DNA from 4 places in the Pseudomonas sp. 1L-B-1-E-C1 genome. Region 1 is predicted to be linked to each of the others. Evidence: predicted binding sites of a transcription regulator. Region 1 holds the regulator's gene; each other region holds the start of a gene.
The links. Region 1 encodes FliA, which starts transcription of late flagellar genes. Its sites were predicted from a motif close to CTAAAGTTTNNNNNNNNNNNGCCGNTAA; they were not measured.

Region 1 (4,192 bases):
GCGCTGGCGCCGCGGGTTCCGAACATGGAACTCGAAGACGAGCTGCGCAAGACCCAGTCGCGCATCGTCACCGCCCAGGCCGAGCTGAGCCTGCGTGGCGAAGCCGACGGCAACACCAATCAACAGTTGTTCGCCGGCCTGCCATTGACCGCAGGCCTGCCGCTGACCGCTGCCGAGCCGCTGAGCGAGCCGACCTACGCTGCCCCGGCGCGTCCGGCCGCAGCCCCTGCGCAGGCTTCGGCGGGTGTCGATCCGCGAGCACTGGAGTCCATGCGTTTTGAATTGAACAGCCTGCGCGAGCTGATGGAAGTGCAGCTCGGCACCCTGGCCTGGAATCAGCTGCAGGGCAGCCGTCCGGCCCAGGCCAATCTGTATCGCCGTTTGCAGCGCATCGGCCTGTCCGGTCCGCTGTCGCGCGATCTGCTGGCGATGATTACCGATATCGAAGAGCCGCGTCAGGCCTGGCGCATGCTGCTGGCGCACCTGGCGCGGATGATCGCCGTACCGGAAGTCGAGCCGCTGGAAGAGGGCGGTGTGATTGCGATGGTCGGCCCCGCCGGCATGGGCAAGACCACCACGCTGGCCAAGCTCGCCGCGCGTTACGTGCTCAAGTACGGCGCGCAGAACGTTGCGCTGGTGAGCATGGACAGCTTCCGCATCGGCGCGCAGGAACAACTGAAAACCCTCGGACGCATTCTCAACGTGCCGGTAACGCACGTCGATCCGGGCCAGTCGCTGGTGCAGGCATTGGATCCACTGCTACGCAAACGCGTAGTTTTGATCGATACTGCCGGGCTGCAAGCCAGTGATCCGGCGTTGCGCATGCAGCTCGAGAGCCTGGCCGGGCGTGGCATTCGCTCGAAAAATTATCTGGTGCTGGCAACCACCAGCCAGAAACAGGTTCTAACCGCCGCTTATCACAGTTACAAGCGGTGCGGGCTGGCCGGCTGCATCCTGACTAAACTGGATGAAACGGCCAGTCTCGGCGAAGTGTTGAGCCTGGCGATCAGTCATGAATTGCCGGTCGCGTACCTGACCGATGGCCCACGGATTCCGGATGATCTGCATCTGCCGCGCCGTCATCAACTGGTCAGCCGCGCCGTCAGCGTGCAAATGCAGGAAGAACCCAGCGAAGAAGCCATGGCTGACATGTTCGCTGATATCTATCACAGCCCGACCAAGCAGGTTGGCTGAGGTAATCATGAACAGTTTTTGTACCTACATCGATGGTCTGCCACGCATTGTTCCGATCGGGAACGCGCAGCCAGTAATGTGGCCTCCGTCTATGCAAGACAAGGTAAAGAAATAACATGGGCAGCATGCATCCCGTACAGGTGATCGCGGTGACCGGCGGCAAAGGTGGCGTCGGCAAGACTAACGTGTCAGTGAACTTGTCGCTGGCGCTGGCAGAGCTTGGCCGTCGGGTCATGCTGCTGGACGCCGACCTGGGCCTGGCAAATGTCGACGTTCTGCTGGGGCTGACACCCAAACGCACACTGGCCGACGTGATCGAAGGCCGTTGCGAATTGCGCGACGTGCTGTTGCAGGGGCCGGGCGGGATTCGCATCGTGCCGGCGGCCTCCGGCACGCAGAGCATGGTGCACCTGAGCCCGGCGCAACACGCCGGCCTGATCCAGGCGTTCAGCGATATCGGCGACAATCTCGACGTGCTGGTGATCGACACCGCTGCGGGTATTGGTGACTCGGTAGTCAGTTTCGTTCGCGCTGCGCAAGAGGTGTTGCTGGTGGTCTGCGACGAGCCGACTTCGATCACCGACGCTTACGCGCTGATCAAGTTGCTCAACCGCGACTACGGCATGAACCGCTTCCGCGTGCTGGCCAACATGGCGCAGAGCCCGCAGGAAGGGCGCAACCTGTTCGCCAAGTTGACCAAGGTCACGGATCGCTTCCTCGACGTCGCCCTACAATACGTCGGCGCCGTGCCGTACGACGAAAGCGTGCGCAAAGCGGTGCAGAAGCAGCGCGCCGTCTACGAAGCCTTTCCCCGTTCCAAGTGTGCGCTGGCCTTCAAGGCCATCGCCCAGAAGGTCGACACCTGGCCGCTGCCCGCCAACCCGCGCGGTCATCTGGAATTTTTCGTCGAGCGTCTCGTGCAGCAAACCGCAGGGCCTGTGATATGACCGCCAGTGGCATGAATCTTTACAAAAAGTCGGCGCGTGACGCGCAATACGAATTGATCGAGCGCTACGCGCCACTGGTCAAGCGCATTGCCTATCACTTGCTGGCACGCCTGCCGGCCAGCGTGCAGGTCGAAGACCTGATCCAGGCCGGGATGATCGGTTTGCTCGAAGTCTCGACCAAATACGACGCCAGCAAAGGCGCCAGTTTCGAAACGTACGCGGGCATTCGAATCCGCGGCGCGATGCTCGACGAAGTGCGCAAAGGGGACTGGGCGCCACGCTCGGTTCACCGTAATACCAGGATGGTCAGCGACGCGATTCGCTCGATTGAAGCTAAAACCGGCCGTGACGCTAAAGATCACGAGGTTGCGGCCGAACTCCAATTGAGTCTCGACGATTACTACGGGATTCTGAATGACACCTTGGGCAGTCGCCTGTTCAGTTTCGACGACCTGTTGCAGGACGGCGAACACGAAGGGCTGCACGAGGATGGCGCCAGTGCGCATATGGAGCCGTCACGCGATCTGGAAGATGAACGCTTCCAGGCGGCGCTGGCGGACGCGATTGCCAATTTGCCGGAGCGTGAGCGACTGGTGTTGGCGCTGTACTACGACGAAGAGCTGAACCTCAAGGAAATCGGTGAGGTCCTTGGCGTCAGTGAATCGCGGGTCAGCCAGTTACACAGCCAGTGCGCGGCCCGTCTGCGGGGGCGTTTGGGGGAGTGGCGAGCGCGCTGAAGGCAGTGTGGGGACACTGCGAAACGAGGCTGGTGCGGTGATCAACGGCGCCGGTCTCGATCCGTTGTGCTCCAGACAAACTTTAAGTGCTGCGCCGATTGATTGAAGTGGCGCGTCCAGGTGCTGGGCGCGTTTAAGACTGCTTGGAGGTCGAATTGAACAAAGACATGAAAATCCTCATCGTTGATGACTTCTCAACGATGCGGCGGATCATCAAGAACCTGCTGCGCGATCTTGGGTTCACCAACACCGTCGAGGCCGACGATGGCACCACTGCCATTCCGGTGCTCAACAGCGGCAGCATCGACTTTCTGGTAACGGACTGGAACATGCCGGGCATGACCGGTATCGACCTGCTGCGCCACGTGCGTGCCGATGAAAAACTCAAGCACCTCCCGGTGTTGATGGTGACTGCCGAAGCCAAGCGCGAGCAGATCATCGAGGCCGCTCAGGCCGGTGTGAACGGTTACGTGGTCAAACCTTTCACGGCTCAAGCGTTGAAAGACAAAATCGAGAAGATTTTCGAACGCATCGGCTGATGAATGCGCGGGGGAGCTATGGAGCATAACGAATCATCCCAGGGCGATTTCGAATCGACCCTGAAAAAACACGCGGTCGAACTGGTCGAGAGCCTTGAAAAAGGCAGGTTCGGCGACGCGGTGCAACTGATCCATGAGCTCAATCAGACCCGTGACCGCGGCCTGTATCAGGAAGTGGGCAAGCTCACACGTGAACTGCACAGTGCGATCGTCAATTTCCAGATCGATCCGCACATGCCGCAGGCCGAGGAAGTGTCGCAAATCACCGACGCCACCGAACGCCTGGGCTACGTGGTCAAGCTGACGGAAGCCGCGGCCAACCGCACCATGGATCTGGTGGAAAGCGCCACGCCGGTGGTCAACAGTCTGGCTGATGAAGCGCAGACGTTGAGTGCCGATTGGGGCCGCTTCATGCGTCGCGAGGTCGGGGCTGAAGAGTTCCGTGAGCTGGCGCGCCGGGTCGACGGTTTTCTGTCACGCAGCAGCACGGACAACCGTGCGGTGTCGAGCAACCTCAACGACATCCTGCTGGCTCAGGATTACCAGGACCTCACCGGTCAGGTGATCAAGCGTGTGACCCAACTGGTCACCGAAGTCGAAAGCAATCTGCTCAAACTCGTGCTCATGGCCAGTCAGGTCGACCGCTTTGCGGGCATCGAACATGACCGCGCCGCAATGCTTGCCGAAAAAGATCCACAAAAACATCTCTCGCAGGGTGAAGGTCCGCAGATTCATGCCGATAAACGAGAAGACGTTGTGTCCGGTCAGGACGATG
Region 2 (4,192 bases), on a different contig from region 1:
AAGAAGAAATTGCCGAAGTCGTGTCGAAGTGGACCGGCATTCCGGTGTCGAAAATGCTCGAAGGCGAGCGTGACAAGCTGATGAAGATGGAAAGCCTGTTGCACAAACGGGTGATCGGTCAGGAAGAGGCAGTCGTGGCCGTGGCCAACGCCGTGCGGCGTTCCCGCGCCGGGTTGTCCGACCCGAATCGTCCGAGCGGCTCGTTCATGTTCCTCGGCCCGACCGGTGTCGGTAAAACCGAGCTGTGCAAGGCGCTGGCCGAATTCCTCTTCGACACGGAAGAGGCGATGGTGCGGATCGACATGTCCGAGTTCATGGAGAAACATTCCGTGGCTCGTCTGATCGGTGCGCCACCGGGCTACGTCGGCTATGAAGAGGGCGGTTATCTGACCGAAGCGGTGCGTCGCAAGCCGTACTCGGTGATCCTCATGGACGAAGTCGAAAAGGCGCACCCGGATGTGTTCAACATCCTCCTGCAAGTGCTCGAGGATGGCCGTCTGACCGACAGCCACGGGCGTACGGTGGACTTCCGCAACACGGTGATCGTGATGACCTCCAACCTCGGGTCGATGCAGATCCAGGAGCTGGTCGGTGATCGCGAGGCGCAGCGCGCTGCTGTGATGGACGCGCTGACCTCGCACTTCCGTCCTGAGTTCATCAACCGCGTCGACGAAGTGGTGATCTTCGAGCCGCTGGCGCGCGATCAGATCGCCGGGATTACCGAAATCCAGTTGGGTCGTCTGCGCAGTCGTCTGGCCGAGCGCGAGTTGAAGCTGGAGTTGAGCCCGGAAGCGATGGACAAGCTGATCGCCGTCGGTTACGACCCGGTGTATGGCGCGCGTCCTTTGAAACGGGCAATTCAGCGCTGGATCGAAAATCCGCTGGCGCAGTTGATCCTGTCGGGGCATTTCATGCCTGGCGACACCGCCACCGGCAAGGTCGAGAACGACGAAATCGTTTTCGGCTAAGCCTCAGCGGCAATGAAACCGGGAAGGCCTCGCATTGCGAGGCCTTTTTTTCGCCAGGCTGTTGAACTCAAAGGAAAAGGCTTGTAAAGTGCGCCCCGCAGTCAGTCACCGGCAGCGTTTCAACCCACCGGGTTGGAATCTGAAATAAGTTGCAAATCATTAACTTGAAAGCAATTTAGGGGGTTGACAGAGGTGTTCTAGGTTGTAGAATAGCGCGCCTCAGACACACGAACGCAGCGATGCGAAAGGGTGTCGAGAAGCAACAAGCTTCACCGTTGTAACTTGAAATATGTAGTTCCGTGATAGCTCAGTCGGTAGAGCAAATGACTGTTAATCATTGGGTCCCAGGTTCGAGTCCTGGTCACGGAGCCAATTTCAAATCGGGGTATAGCGCAGTCCGGTAGCGCGCCTGCTTTGGGAGCAGGATGTCAGGAGTTCGAATCCCCTTACCCCGACCATATTTGGGTCGTTAGCTCAGTTGGTAGAGCAGTTGGCTTTTAACCAATTGGTCGTAGGTTCGAATCCCACACGACCCACCATTTTTGAAACCAGTTCGCGCTGGGATCGAATCTTAAGATCAGAGGCCAAAAGCGCTGATCGAAGAAGGCGATCTTTGAAAGGTCGCCTTTTTTTTACCGGGGTATAGCGCAGTCCGGTAGCGCGCCTGCTTTGGGAGCAGGATGTCAGGAGTTCGAATCCCCTTACCCCGACCATATTGAAAATCCTCGTATCGAAAGATGCGGGGATTTTTTTTGCCTGCCGAAAGGCGAATCCCTTCAAGTCGTCATACAACCTGCCGATAGCCCGCTAACACGAGGGGACTGCCAATGCTTCGCCCCTTGAATCTGGCCATTACAAGAATAAGGGCGTTCGTCATGTTGCTTCGTCAGTTGAATATTGCTCCCCGGGCTGCCCTGGGATTTGCCCTGATCGCGGTGTTGGTGGCCATGCTTGGGGTATTTGCACTGGGACAGATGTCGAGCATTCGCGACAGTGAGGTAGCGGTGGAGAACCGCTGGTTGCCAAGTATTCGTGGCGGCGACGAGATCCGCGAACTGATGCTGCGCATCCGCACCATCTCCCTGCGCATGGCGCTCGATCAGGATCCGGCCAACATCGCCACCTATCGCGGCCAGATGGACACCCGCGACAAGGAGCTGAGCGAGAAGATCGCCGCCTACGACAAACTGGTCGACACGGCCGAGGGTCAGCAGCTGTATGACCAGTTCAAGAAGACCTTCGCTGCTTATCGCACCGGCATCGCGCAGTCATTCACTCTCGCCGAGCAAGGCAAGCGTGACGAGTTGACCAAATTGCTGCTGGTTGACATGAAGACGGTGGTCGACGGTTCCGGCAAGCAACTCAACGATCTCGCCGATCTGTTTGCCCGCCAGGTTGCCGCCGAAAGCGAAAAGTCCGCTGCGCATTATGAAACCTCGCGGACCATCGTCACTCTGTTCATTGCCTTGGCGGCGCTGGCCACGGTGGCGCTGGCGATGTTGCTCACACGCAGTATCGTGCGTCCCTTGAGCAGCGCCGTGGATGCCGCTGAAAGTGTGGCCAAGGGCGATCTGACCCGACCGATCGAAACCCATGGCAACGACGAAGTCAGCCGCTTGCTCAAAGCCCTGGCGACGATGCAGCAGAACCTGCGCGAAACCCTGCAAGGCATCAGCGGCTCGGCAACGCAACTGGCCACCGCCGCAGACGAACTCAGCGCCGTCACCGTCGACAGCACCCGAGGCCTGCAGCAGCAGAACAACGAAATCGAACAAGCCGCGACCGCCGTCAACCAGATGACCGCTGCGGTGGAGGAGGTTGCGCGCAACGCCGTGTCGACGTCCGATGCCACGCGCCAGTCCAGTCAGTCGGCGCAATTGGGGCAGGAGCGCGTCAGCGAAACCGCCAGCGCGATCAATGCACTGGCCAGCGACGTGCAGCACACCGGCGAACTGGTACAGTCGCTGGCCAATCAGTCGCAAGACATCGGTAAGGTTCTGGACGTGATTCGGGCTATCGCCGAGCAGACCAACCTGCTGGCGCTCAACGCCGCCATCGAAGCGGCACGCGCGGGTGAAAGCGGTCGAGGTTTTGCGGTAGTGGCCGATGAGGTGCGTGCGCTGGCATATCGGACCCAGCAATCGACTCAGGAAATCGAGCAGATGGTGCAAGGCATGCGCAGCGGTTCGAGCCTGGCGCTGGATTCAATGCAGGCCAGCGCTTCCCGTGCGGCGAGCACGCTGGTCCTCGCTGAGCGGGCGGGCGAGGCGCTGGTGACGATCACGGCTTCGGTGCACGAGATTCACGAGCGCAACCTGGTCATCGCCAGCGCCGCTGAGGAGCAGGCGCAAGTGGCGCGGGAAGTGGATCGCAATCTGGTGAATATCCGTGACCTGTCGGTGCGTTCGGCTGCGGGGGCCGATCAGACCAGTGCGTCGAGCCATGAGCTGTCGCAACTGGCCAACGCGCTACAGGGCATGGTGCGACGCTTTCAGCTCTGATGGACAGAGATCAATTGCAGGCCTTCGCCTGCTGATTTGCGCACAACACGAAACAATTTGGGAGCGAGCTTGCTCGCGAAGGGGCCGAATCATTCAACGACAGTGTTGACTGACCCACCGCTTTCGCGAGCAAGCTCGCTCCCACAGGTTGGCGCTTTAGTGCAATTTCAGGCGCGGCTCGGTACCACGGCCAATCTTGCTCCCCAGCATCAGCATCGCCGTGCGGAACGGCCCATACAGCGCCATCTGGTGCATGCGGTACAGCGACACGTAGAACATCCGCGCCAGCCAGCCTTCAAGCATCACGCTGCCGGTCAGGTTGCCCATCAAGTTACCCACAGCAGAAAAACGCGACAGCGAAATCAGCGAGCCGTAGTCGGTGTACTTGTACTCCGGAAGGGTCTTGCCTTCGATACGCAGTTTCAGCGACTTGGCCAGCAACGATGCCTGCTGGTGCGCAGCTTGTGCACGCGGGGGGACGTTGCGATCGGTGCCCGGTTGCGGGCACGCCGCGCAGTCACCGAAGGCGAAGATGTTTTCGTCGCGGGTAGTTTGCAGGGTTGGCAGCACTTGCAGCTGATTGATGCGGTTGGTTTCCAGCCCGTCGATGTCCTTGAGGAAACCCGGTGCGCGAATACCGGCGGCCCAGACTTTCAGGCTAGCCTTGATCTCGTTGCCATCGGCGGTGATCAGGCTGTCGGCGGTGACTTCACTGACCGCAGC
Region 3 (4,192 bases), on a different contig from region 1:
AACACCAGGGCAAAGCCGAGCATCACCACCGCGCCGAAAGCGATGCCGACCCGCCCGGACATCCGCGCATCGACCAGTTGCCCGGCGCCATAGTGTTGGCCGACGCGCATGGTGATGGCATAGGACATCCCGGCCGGCACCATGAACGCCACCGAAACGATCTGCAGTGCGATCTGATGCGCGCCCATTTGCGTACTGCCCATGGTGCCCATGCACAGCGCAGCGAAAGCGAACAGGCCGACTTCCACCGCATAGGTGCCGCCAATCGGCAGGCCCAGGCGCCAGAGTTCCTTCAGGTATTGCCGATTCGGCCGCGACAGGCCAGTGCGCAGCGGATAAGCGTCATACGCCGGATGCCGGCGAATGTGCCAGGCCAACGCCAGTGCCATGCAATTGGCGACGATCGCGGTGACCAGACCGATGCCGGTCAGCCCCAGGTGCGGCAGGCCGAACATGCCGGTGATCAGCGCGTAGTTGAGGAGGAAGTTGGCTACTGTGCCAGCGAGGCTGATCACCATCACTGGCGTCGCCCGGCCAATCGCACTGGTGAAGCCGCGCAGGGCCATGAAGCTCAGATAACCGGGCAGAGCGAAGGGCAGGGCGATGAGGAATTGCCCGGCGGCGTTGACGTTGGTTTCGGTCTGGCCGAACAGCAGCAACACGGGTTTGAGATTCCACAACAGCAGCCCGGCGCCGAGCGCCATCAACCAGGCCAGCCACAGCCCGGCCTGAGTCAGGCGCGCGGCACCAAGGATGTCGCCGGCACCCTGACGGATCGCCACCAGTGTGCCGACCGCGGCGATTACGCCGATGCAGAAAATCGACACGAACGAGTAACTCGCCGCACCGAGGCCGCCACCGGCCAGCGCTTCGGGACTCAAGCGCGCCATCATCAGGGTGTCGGTCAGCACCATCAGCATGTGCGCCAACTGCGAAGCAATCAGCGGCCCCGCCAGCCGCAGAATGGCCCAGAGTTCGGTACGCACAGGATGCCGCATGGTCATCACCACCCAAATATCAGAGGGAACAGAAGAGCGTCGATTCTCGGCGCTTGGCAGGCGTTGCACAAAGGGATAAAAAGGATGGGTGGCATGATTATTACTCATACTGAAACGTGCCCGCCGAATTGACCATATCCCCGCTACTGGAGCTTTTTGTATGTCCCGACGCCTGCCGCCGTTGTATGCCCTGCGCGCATTCGAAGCGGCCGCGCGACACAGCTCGTTCACTCGCGCGGCGGAAGAACTGTCGATTACCCAGAGCGCGGTCAGTCGGCACATGCGCACCCTTGAAGAACATTTCGCCTGCCGACTGTTTCACCGCAGTGGGCGCAATCTGCAACTGACCGAATCGGCACGGCTGCTGTTGCCCGGTATCCGCGAAGGCTTCGCCGCCCTCGAGCGAGCCTGCAATACCTTGCGCGCCGAAGACGACATCCTGCGCATGAAGGCGCCATCGACCCTGACAATGCGTTGGCTGCTGGCGCGGTTGAGCCGCTTCCGTCATTTGCAACCGGGCAATGAGGTGCAACTGACCAGCGCGTGGATGGACATCGATTCGGTGGACTTCAACAACGAACCATTCGATTGCGCGGTGTTGCTCAGCGACGGGCATTTCCCGCCGGACTGGGAAGCGAGCCTGCTGTTTCCCGAGGAATTGATTCCGGTCGGCGCGCCGACCCTTCTTAATGATCAGCCCTGGACCGTGGCGCGTCTCGCCGCCGCTGAACTGCTGCACCCGACTCCGGATCGCCGCGACTGGCGCAGTTGGCTGGAGCGCATGGGTTTGTCCGATCAGATCTCGCTCAAGGGCGGGCAGGTGTTCGACACCCTGGAACTGGGCATGATCGCGGCGGCGCGCGGCTACGGTGTGTCAATGGGGGATTTGTTGATGGTTGCCGAAGATGTCGCGCAAGGACGCTTGAGCCTGCCGTGGCCGACGGCGGTCGCCAGTGGCCTGGATTATTACCTGGTGTGGCCAAAAACCCGTCCCGGAGGTGAACGTTTGCGCCGTCTTAGCGACTTTCTGCAAAGCGAAGTCCGCGCCATGCAACTCCCGGCAGTGACACGCTTGAGCTGAAACGTTCGAGCCGGCACAATGCCACCACTGCGCCATACCCACGCAACGCGCTCAAGTATTCGGTTTTACCGCCGACTAGGAGCATGTGGAACCGTCGTGCCGGTTTCGCGCTACCCCCATTATTAGAATATTTTCCGGGCAATTACCGCGATCAAGGAGGATTCGGTGGCTCGGCCAGGAGCTGTTCATGTCTCAACCTCGTGCTCGGATCGCCTCGCAGTTGGGCCTCGCCCTCGCTGTAATACTGGCGATAGTTATCAGCGGCAGTACGGTGTTCGCCTTGCGTTCGCTGGATTCCGCCAACCTCGCCACCCGTGAAGAGCATCTGGCCAGTGAGGCCCGGCTGCTGGCCGATCAACTGAGTACCTTCCACGGTACGCTGCGCGAAAGCACCCTGCGCCTGAGCGGGCTGTTTGAAAAACGCTTCGGCAGCGGCTTGAGTGTGCACCCGGATCAGCCAGTGACCGTGGCCGGCGTGCAGACCCCGGGCCTGCACCTGGGCAACGAGGTGCTGAACAACAACTTCAAGGAAGTTGACGAGTTCAAGCAGATGACCGCCGGCGTGGCCACGGTATTCGTGCGCAGCGGCGAAGATTTCATTCGCGTCAGCACCAACGTCAGCAAGCAGGACGGCACCCGTGCCATCGGCACCGTGCTCGATCATGCCAACCCGGCCTACGCGAAGTTGATGGCGGGGCAGAGTTATGTCGGCCGCTCGCTCCTGTTCGAGCGCTACTACATGTCGCAATACACCCCGGTACGCGACGCGGGCGGCAAGATCATCGCCGTGCTGTACGTCGGCTTCGACTACACCGACGCGCAAAACGCGCAGTTCGCCAATCTCAAGCGCTTCCGCATCGGCAAGACCGGCTCGCTGGCCCTGCTCGACGAGCAGAACAAATGGCTGGTGCCGATTGCCGGCGTGGAAAACCTGGATCAAGCCGCCCCGACCATCAACAACCTGGTGAAAACCCCGGGCAAGGGCGAGTTCTGGAGCGACAAGGGCGAAGACTTCTACAGCATCGCCGTACCGTTCGAAGGTGGCCCGTGGTCGGTGGTAGCGAGCATGCCGAAAGCCGAGATCCGCGCGGTGACCTGGAGCGTCGGTACGCAACTGGCGATCGGCAGCCTGCTGGCGATGTTGCTCGCGGTCGGTTCCGTGGTCTGGCTGCTGCGCAGCAAGCTTGCGCCACTGGGCGATCTGGTGCGCCAGGCCGAGGCCTTGGGTGCCGGTGATCTGAGCGTGCGTCTGAACGTATCGAGCCACGACGAAATCGGTCAGCTGTCCCGCGCCTTCAACCAGATGAGCCAGGCCCTGTCGACCATGGTCGAGCATATCCGCCGTGCCTCGGAAGAGGTCAACAGCCGTGCGCAGGCGCTGTCCGGTTTGTCCGGTGGTGCTTACGAAGGCATGGAGCAGCAGTCGGGCGAAATCACCAGCATGGCCGGCGCCGTGGAAGAGTTCAGCGCGACGTCGCTGGACATTGCCGACAACATGGGCGCGACGCAGCGTCTGGCGCAGGAAAACGCCCAGCAAACGCAGATCGGCCGCAGCTCGATGGAAGAAGCGTCGTCGTCGCTGGAGCAGATCGCTGGCGCGCTGAACAGCACCGCCACGGTGATCAACACCCTCGGTCAGCGCTCGCAGGAAATCGGCGGCATTGTCGGCGTGATCACCTCGATCGCCGAACAGACCAACCTGTTGGCGCTCAACGCTGCCATCGAAGCCGCCCGTGCCGGTGAGCAGGGCCGCGGTTTTGCCGTGGTGGCGGACGAAGTGCGCAGCCTCGCATCCCGTACCCGTCAGGCCACCGACGAAATCTCCAGCATGATCCACAGCATCCAGCAGGAAACCGGCAACGCGATCAGCACCATGGAACAGGGTAACGTGCTGATGCAGGAAGGTCTGTCGCGTAATGCCAACGTAGCTTCGGCACTGGCACGGATCGACGAGCAGAGCCGCTCGGCAGGCCAGCAGTTTGCCGCGATCACCACCGCCACTCAGGAGCAAAGCAGTACCGCGACGTTGCTGAGCAGCAATCTGCAGAGCATTGCCATGGCCAACAGCGAGCAGCGTGAGGTGGTTTCCAACCTGGCCATCACCGCTAAAGAG
Region 4 (4,192 bases), on a different contig from region 1:
CGCACACCGCACTGCAACAGATCAGGCAAGCGAAGAAGGGCTCAGGCGCGACGCTGTGTATCGTTTACAACCTGTGCTCACAAACAGTGACACTATTGGGAAGAGCAAGCTGACAGACAAGTCCTGTGCCGCACGCGGGCAGACGAGGGACCAGCCTGATGAACCAGACAAAAAAAATAAAAAAAGGCGGCCATGAACAGGCCGCCTTTTTTATTGCGCGCTGGGCGCAACCACTCAGAACAACTTGCGGCCCTTGTTGGCAGCAATGCGCATGCGCAGCGCGTTGAGCTTGATGAAGCCCGCCGCGTCGGCCTGGTTGTAAGCACCGCCATCCTCTTCGAAGGTCGCGATGTTGGCGTCGAACAGCGAATCGTCGGACTTGCGCCCGGTGACGATCACGTTGCCTTTATACAGTTTGAGGCGCACCACACCGTTCACGTTGACCTGCGAGGCGTCGATCATCTGTTGCAGCATCAGACGCTCAGGGCTCCACCAGTAACCGGTGTAAATCAGACTCGCGTACTTCGGCATCAGCTCGTCTTTGAGGTGAGCGACTTCGCGGTCCAGAGTGATCGATTCGATGGCGCGGTGAGCGCGCAGCATGATAGTGCCGCCCGGGGTTTCGTAGCAGCCACGGGACTTCATGCCGACGTAACGGTTTTCGACGATGTCGAGACGACCGATGCCGTGCTCGCCGCCGATCCTGTTCAGCGTCGCCAGTACCGTGGCCGGAGTCATTTCGACGCCGTCCAGCGCGACGATGTCGCCGTTGCGGTATGTCAGCTCAAGATATTGCGGGGTGTCGGGAGCCTTCTCCGGGGAGACGGTCCAGCGCCACATGTCTTCTTCGTGCTCGGTCCAGGTGTCTTCCAGCACGCCGCCTTCATAGGAGATGTGCAGCAGGTTGGCGTCCATCGAGTACGGGGATTTTTTCTTGCCGTGGCGTTCGATCGGGATCGCGTGCTTCTCGGCGTAGTCCATCAGCTTCTCGCGGGACAACAGGTCCCACTCGCGCCATGGCGCAATGACTTTCACGCCTGGCTTGAGCGCGTAGGCGCCCAGCTCGAAACGTACCTGGTCGTTGCCCTTGCCGGTGGCACCGTGGGAAATGGCGTCGGCGCCGGTTTCGTTGGCGATTTCGATCAAACGCTTGGCGATCAGCGGACGGGCGATGGAAGTACCGAGCAGGTACTCGCCTTCGTAAACGGTGTTGGCGCGGAACATCGGGAACACGAAATCGCGCACGAATTCTTCGCGCAGGTCGTCGATGTAGATTTCTTTGACGCCCATGGCCTGAGCCTTGGCGCGGGCCGGCTCGACCTCTTCGCCTTGACCGAGATCGGCGGTGAAGGTCACCACTTCACAGTTATAAGTATCCTGCAGCCACTTGAGGATCACCGAAGTGTCCAGGCCGCCGGAATACGCCAGAACGACCTTGTTTACGTCCGCCATGCCATCACTCCACGGGGTTCTACGGAAAGCCGGGGAGTCTACCGCTCAAACGCGATAATTTACAGAGGCGCGACAGCTTAAGACGACAAAGCGACAGAATCTGTCGACAGCGCGACGATGACCGGCGAGTCAGGAAGTCGTTGCGGCGGTGGCTGGCGTACTCGCTTGCGGTGCTGGCGCAGGGGCTGTGGTCGGTGCCACACGCGACAATTTCACGTTGACCCGACGATTCTTCGCACGATTGGCCTTGCTGGTGTTCGGCACGATCGGATATTGCTCGCCGTGGAAGCGCACGGTGATCTGCGATTCCTGGATGCCATTGGCCTTGAAGAAATCGACCACCGCCAGCGCCCGGCGCCGCGACAGTTCGCGGTTGGTAAGGCGATTGCCGCTGTTGTCGGAATAGCCGTCGAGCTCGATGTGGTTCACCGTCGGATCGGCCTTCATGTAGTCGAGCATCACCTGCAGCTTGGCCTTGGCGGCCGGGTCCAGATCAACGCCCTCCCCCGGGAAACCTACCTGCGACTGCTTGATCTGGTCGAAATTCTGCGGCAGCAATTTCGCGACACAGGATTGATAGTCGTTGAACGCCTTGCTGAACTTGACCGGCAATAGGCGAACTTCGGAAACCCGGCCGTCGCCAGACGCACGGCGCACAACCGGACTGCGGCCATCCAGCAGACCGCTGATGAGACCGCCGGCCTGCGATTGCGAACTGTTGAACAACACATTGCCACTGCCCAGACGCACCGAGCCCAGATTGATGTCGCCGCGCCCTGGCTGCCACGGCGCAGCGGCCGCGAGCAATGTCGCCGAACCGCCGCCGAGCATGGCGTTGTAGGCATTCAGACGGAAGATCGCCTGCTCACCGGCCTTGCGCACGAACTCGCCCGAGCCGAAATCGGTGATCGGTTGCGTCAGGCGGCATTCGAACTTGTCGCCGGCGACCGTCCACTCAATGTTCTCCAGACGGGTCTGGTAGGTCAGCGCCATCGCGGGAAGGCTGGCAAACACACTGAGCAGGGCTAGATAACGCTGGCGCACGGGAGGCTCCATTGGCTTGTGAAACACAAACACCGATTCACACAATGTTTACGGCATACCTTCGGGATATCGGACGCTTGTGGCAAAACTTGATAGCGGGTGCCTGCAAGAGTCTTTTCCGGTAGCATTCGCCTCAGTTTGACCCGCCTGGAATCCCTTCATGTCCGACCGCCTGACCCTGCTGCGTCCCGACGACTGGCACATTCATCTTCGCGATGGTGCCGTGTTGACCAATACCGTTGCCGATGTGGCCCGCACCTTCGGGCGCGCGATCATCATGCCGAACCTGGTACCGCCGGTGCGCAACGCCGCCGAAGCCGACGGCTATCGTCAGCGCATTCTCGCTGCCCGCCCGGCCGGCAGTCAGTTCGAGCCGTTGATGGTGCTGTACCTCACCGACCGCACCCAACCGGAAGAAATTCGTCAGGCCAAGGCCAGCGGTTTCGTGTACGCCGCCAAGCTGTACCCGGCCGGCGCAACCACCAACTCCGATTCCGGCGTGACCAGCATCGACAAGATCTTCCCGGCGCTGGAAGCCATGGCCGAGGTCGGCATGCCGCTGTTGATCCACGGTGAAGTCACTCGTGGTGACGTCGATGTGTTCGATCGCGAAAAGATCTTCATCGATGAGCACATGCGCCGCGTGGTCGAGCGCTTCCCGACATTGAAAGTGGTGTTCGAACACATCACCACCGGCGACGCCGTGCAGTTCGTCAACGAGGCTTCGGCCAACGTCGGCGCGACCATCACCGCGCATCACCTGCTGTACAACCGCAATCACATGCTGGTGGGCGGAATTCGGCCGCACTTCTATTGCCTGCCGATCCTCAAGCGCAACACCCATCAGGAAGCCTTGCTCGATGCCGCCACCAGCGGCAGCGCCAAGTTCTTCCTCGGCACCGACTCGGCGCCCCACGCCCAGCACGCCAAGGAAGCCGCCTGCGGTTGCGCCGGTTGCTACACCGCCTACGCCGCCATCGAGATGTACGCCGAAGCGTTCGAACAGCGTAACGCGCTGGACAAGCTCGAAGCCTTCGCCAGCCTCAACGGCCCGCGCTTCTACGGCTTGCCGGCCAACACCGATCGCATCACCCTGGTTCGCGAAGAATGGACCGCCCCGACCAGCCTGCCATTCGGCGAGCTGACCGTTATCCCGCTGCGCGCCGGTGAAAAACTGCGCTGGCGCCTGCTGGAGGAACACGCGTGAGTGAAGACAATTTCGACGATGAGCTGGACGGTCAAGGTGGCGGCGGCGGTTCCCGTCATCCGATGGCAGCGCGTTTTCGCGGCTACCTGCCGGTTGTCGTCGACGTAGAAACCGGTGGCTTCAACGCGGCCACCGACGCCCTGCTGGAGATTGCCGCGACCACCATCGCCATGGATGAAAAGGGTTTCGTCTACCCGGATCACACCTACTTCTTCCGTGTCGAGCCGTTCGAAGGTGCCAACGTCGAAGCGGCAGCGCTGGAGTTCACCGGGATCAAGCTCGATCACCCACTGCGCATGGCCGTCAGCGAAGAAACCGCGCTGACCGACATCTTCCGTGGCATCCGCAAGGCGCTGAAAGCCAACGGCTGCAAACGGGCGATTCTGGTCGGGCACAACAGCAGCTTCGATCTGGGCTTTCTCAACGCAGCAGTTGCGCGCCTGGACATGAAGCGCAACCCGTTCCACCCGTTCTCCAGCTTCGACACCG

Region 2: AC0Z4S_RS18080 (methyl-accepting chemotaxis protein) is a predicted target of FliA. The motif match lies at 1,744-1,771, and genes of this name have one in related genera.
Region 3: AC0Z4S_RS07865 (methyl-accepting chemotaxis protein) is a predicted target of FliA. The motif match lies at 2,130-2,157, and genes of this name have one in related genera.
Region 4: AC0Z4S_RS13700 (flagellar protein MotY) is a predicted target of FliA. The motif match lies at 2,563-2,590, and genes of this name have one in related genera.

The regions. Positions count from the first base shown of each region.
Region 1 is NZ_JBXAWN010000012.1:105,660-109,851, forward strand. Features, by position in the region: gene flhF (flagellar biosynthesis GTPase FlhF) at 1-1,194, shown strand, start outside; gene fleN (flagellar synthesis regulator FleN) at 1,311-2,141, shown strand; gene fliA (RNA polymerase sigma factor FliA) at 2,138-2,878, shown strand; gene AC0Z4S_RS20950 (chemotaxis response regulator CheY) at 3,046-3,417, shown strand; gene AC0Z4S_RS20955 (protein phosphatase CheZ) at 3,436-4,192, shown strand, end outside.
Region 2 is NZ_JBXAWN010000010.1:48,722-52,913, reverse strand. Features, by position in the region: gene clpB (ATP-dependent chaperone ClpB) at 1-968, shown strand, start outside; tRNA gene AC0Z4S_RS18100 (tRNA-Asn) at 1,265-1,340, shown strand; tRNA gene AC0Z4S_RS18095 (tRNA-Pro) at 1,350-1,426, shown strand; tRNA gene AC0Z4S_RS18090 (tRNA-Lys) at 1,432-1,507, shown strand; tRNA gene AC0Z4S_RS18085 (tRNA-Pro) at 1,605-1,681, shown strand; gene AC0Z4S_RS18080 (methyl-accepting chemotaxis protein) at 1,844-3,469, shown strand; gene AC0Z4S_RS18075 (NAD(P)/FAD-dependent oxidoreductase) at 3,626-4,192, opposite strand, start outside.
Region 3 is NZ_JBXAWN010000003.1:348,648-352,839, forward strand. Features, by position in the region: gene AC0Z4S_RS07855 (NorM family multidrug efflux MATE transporter) at 1-998, opposite strand, end outside; gene AC0Z4S_RS07860 (LysR substrate-binding domain-containing protein) at 1,159-2,079, shown strand; gene AC0Z4S_RS07865 (methyl-accepting chemotaxis protein) at 2,267-4,192, shown strand, end outside.
Region 4 is NZ_JBXAWN010000007.1:62,953-67,144, reverse strand. Features, by position in the region: gene AC0Z4S_RS13710 (hypothetical protein) at 1-113, shown strand, start outside; gene AC0Z4S_RS13705 (argininosuccinate synthase) at 235-1,452, opposite strand; gene AC0Z4S_RS13700 (flagellar protein MotY) at 1,582-2,496, opposite strand; gene pyrC (dihydroorotase) at 2,657-3,703, shown strand; gene rnt (ribonuclease T) at 3,700-4,192, shown strand, end outside.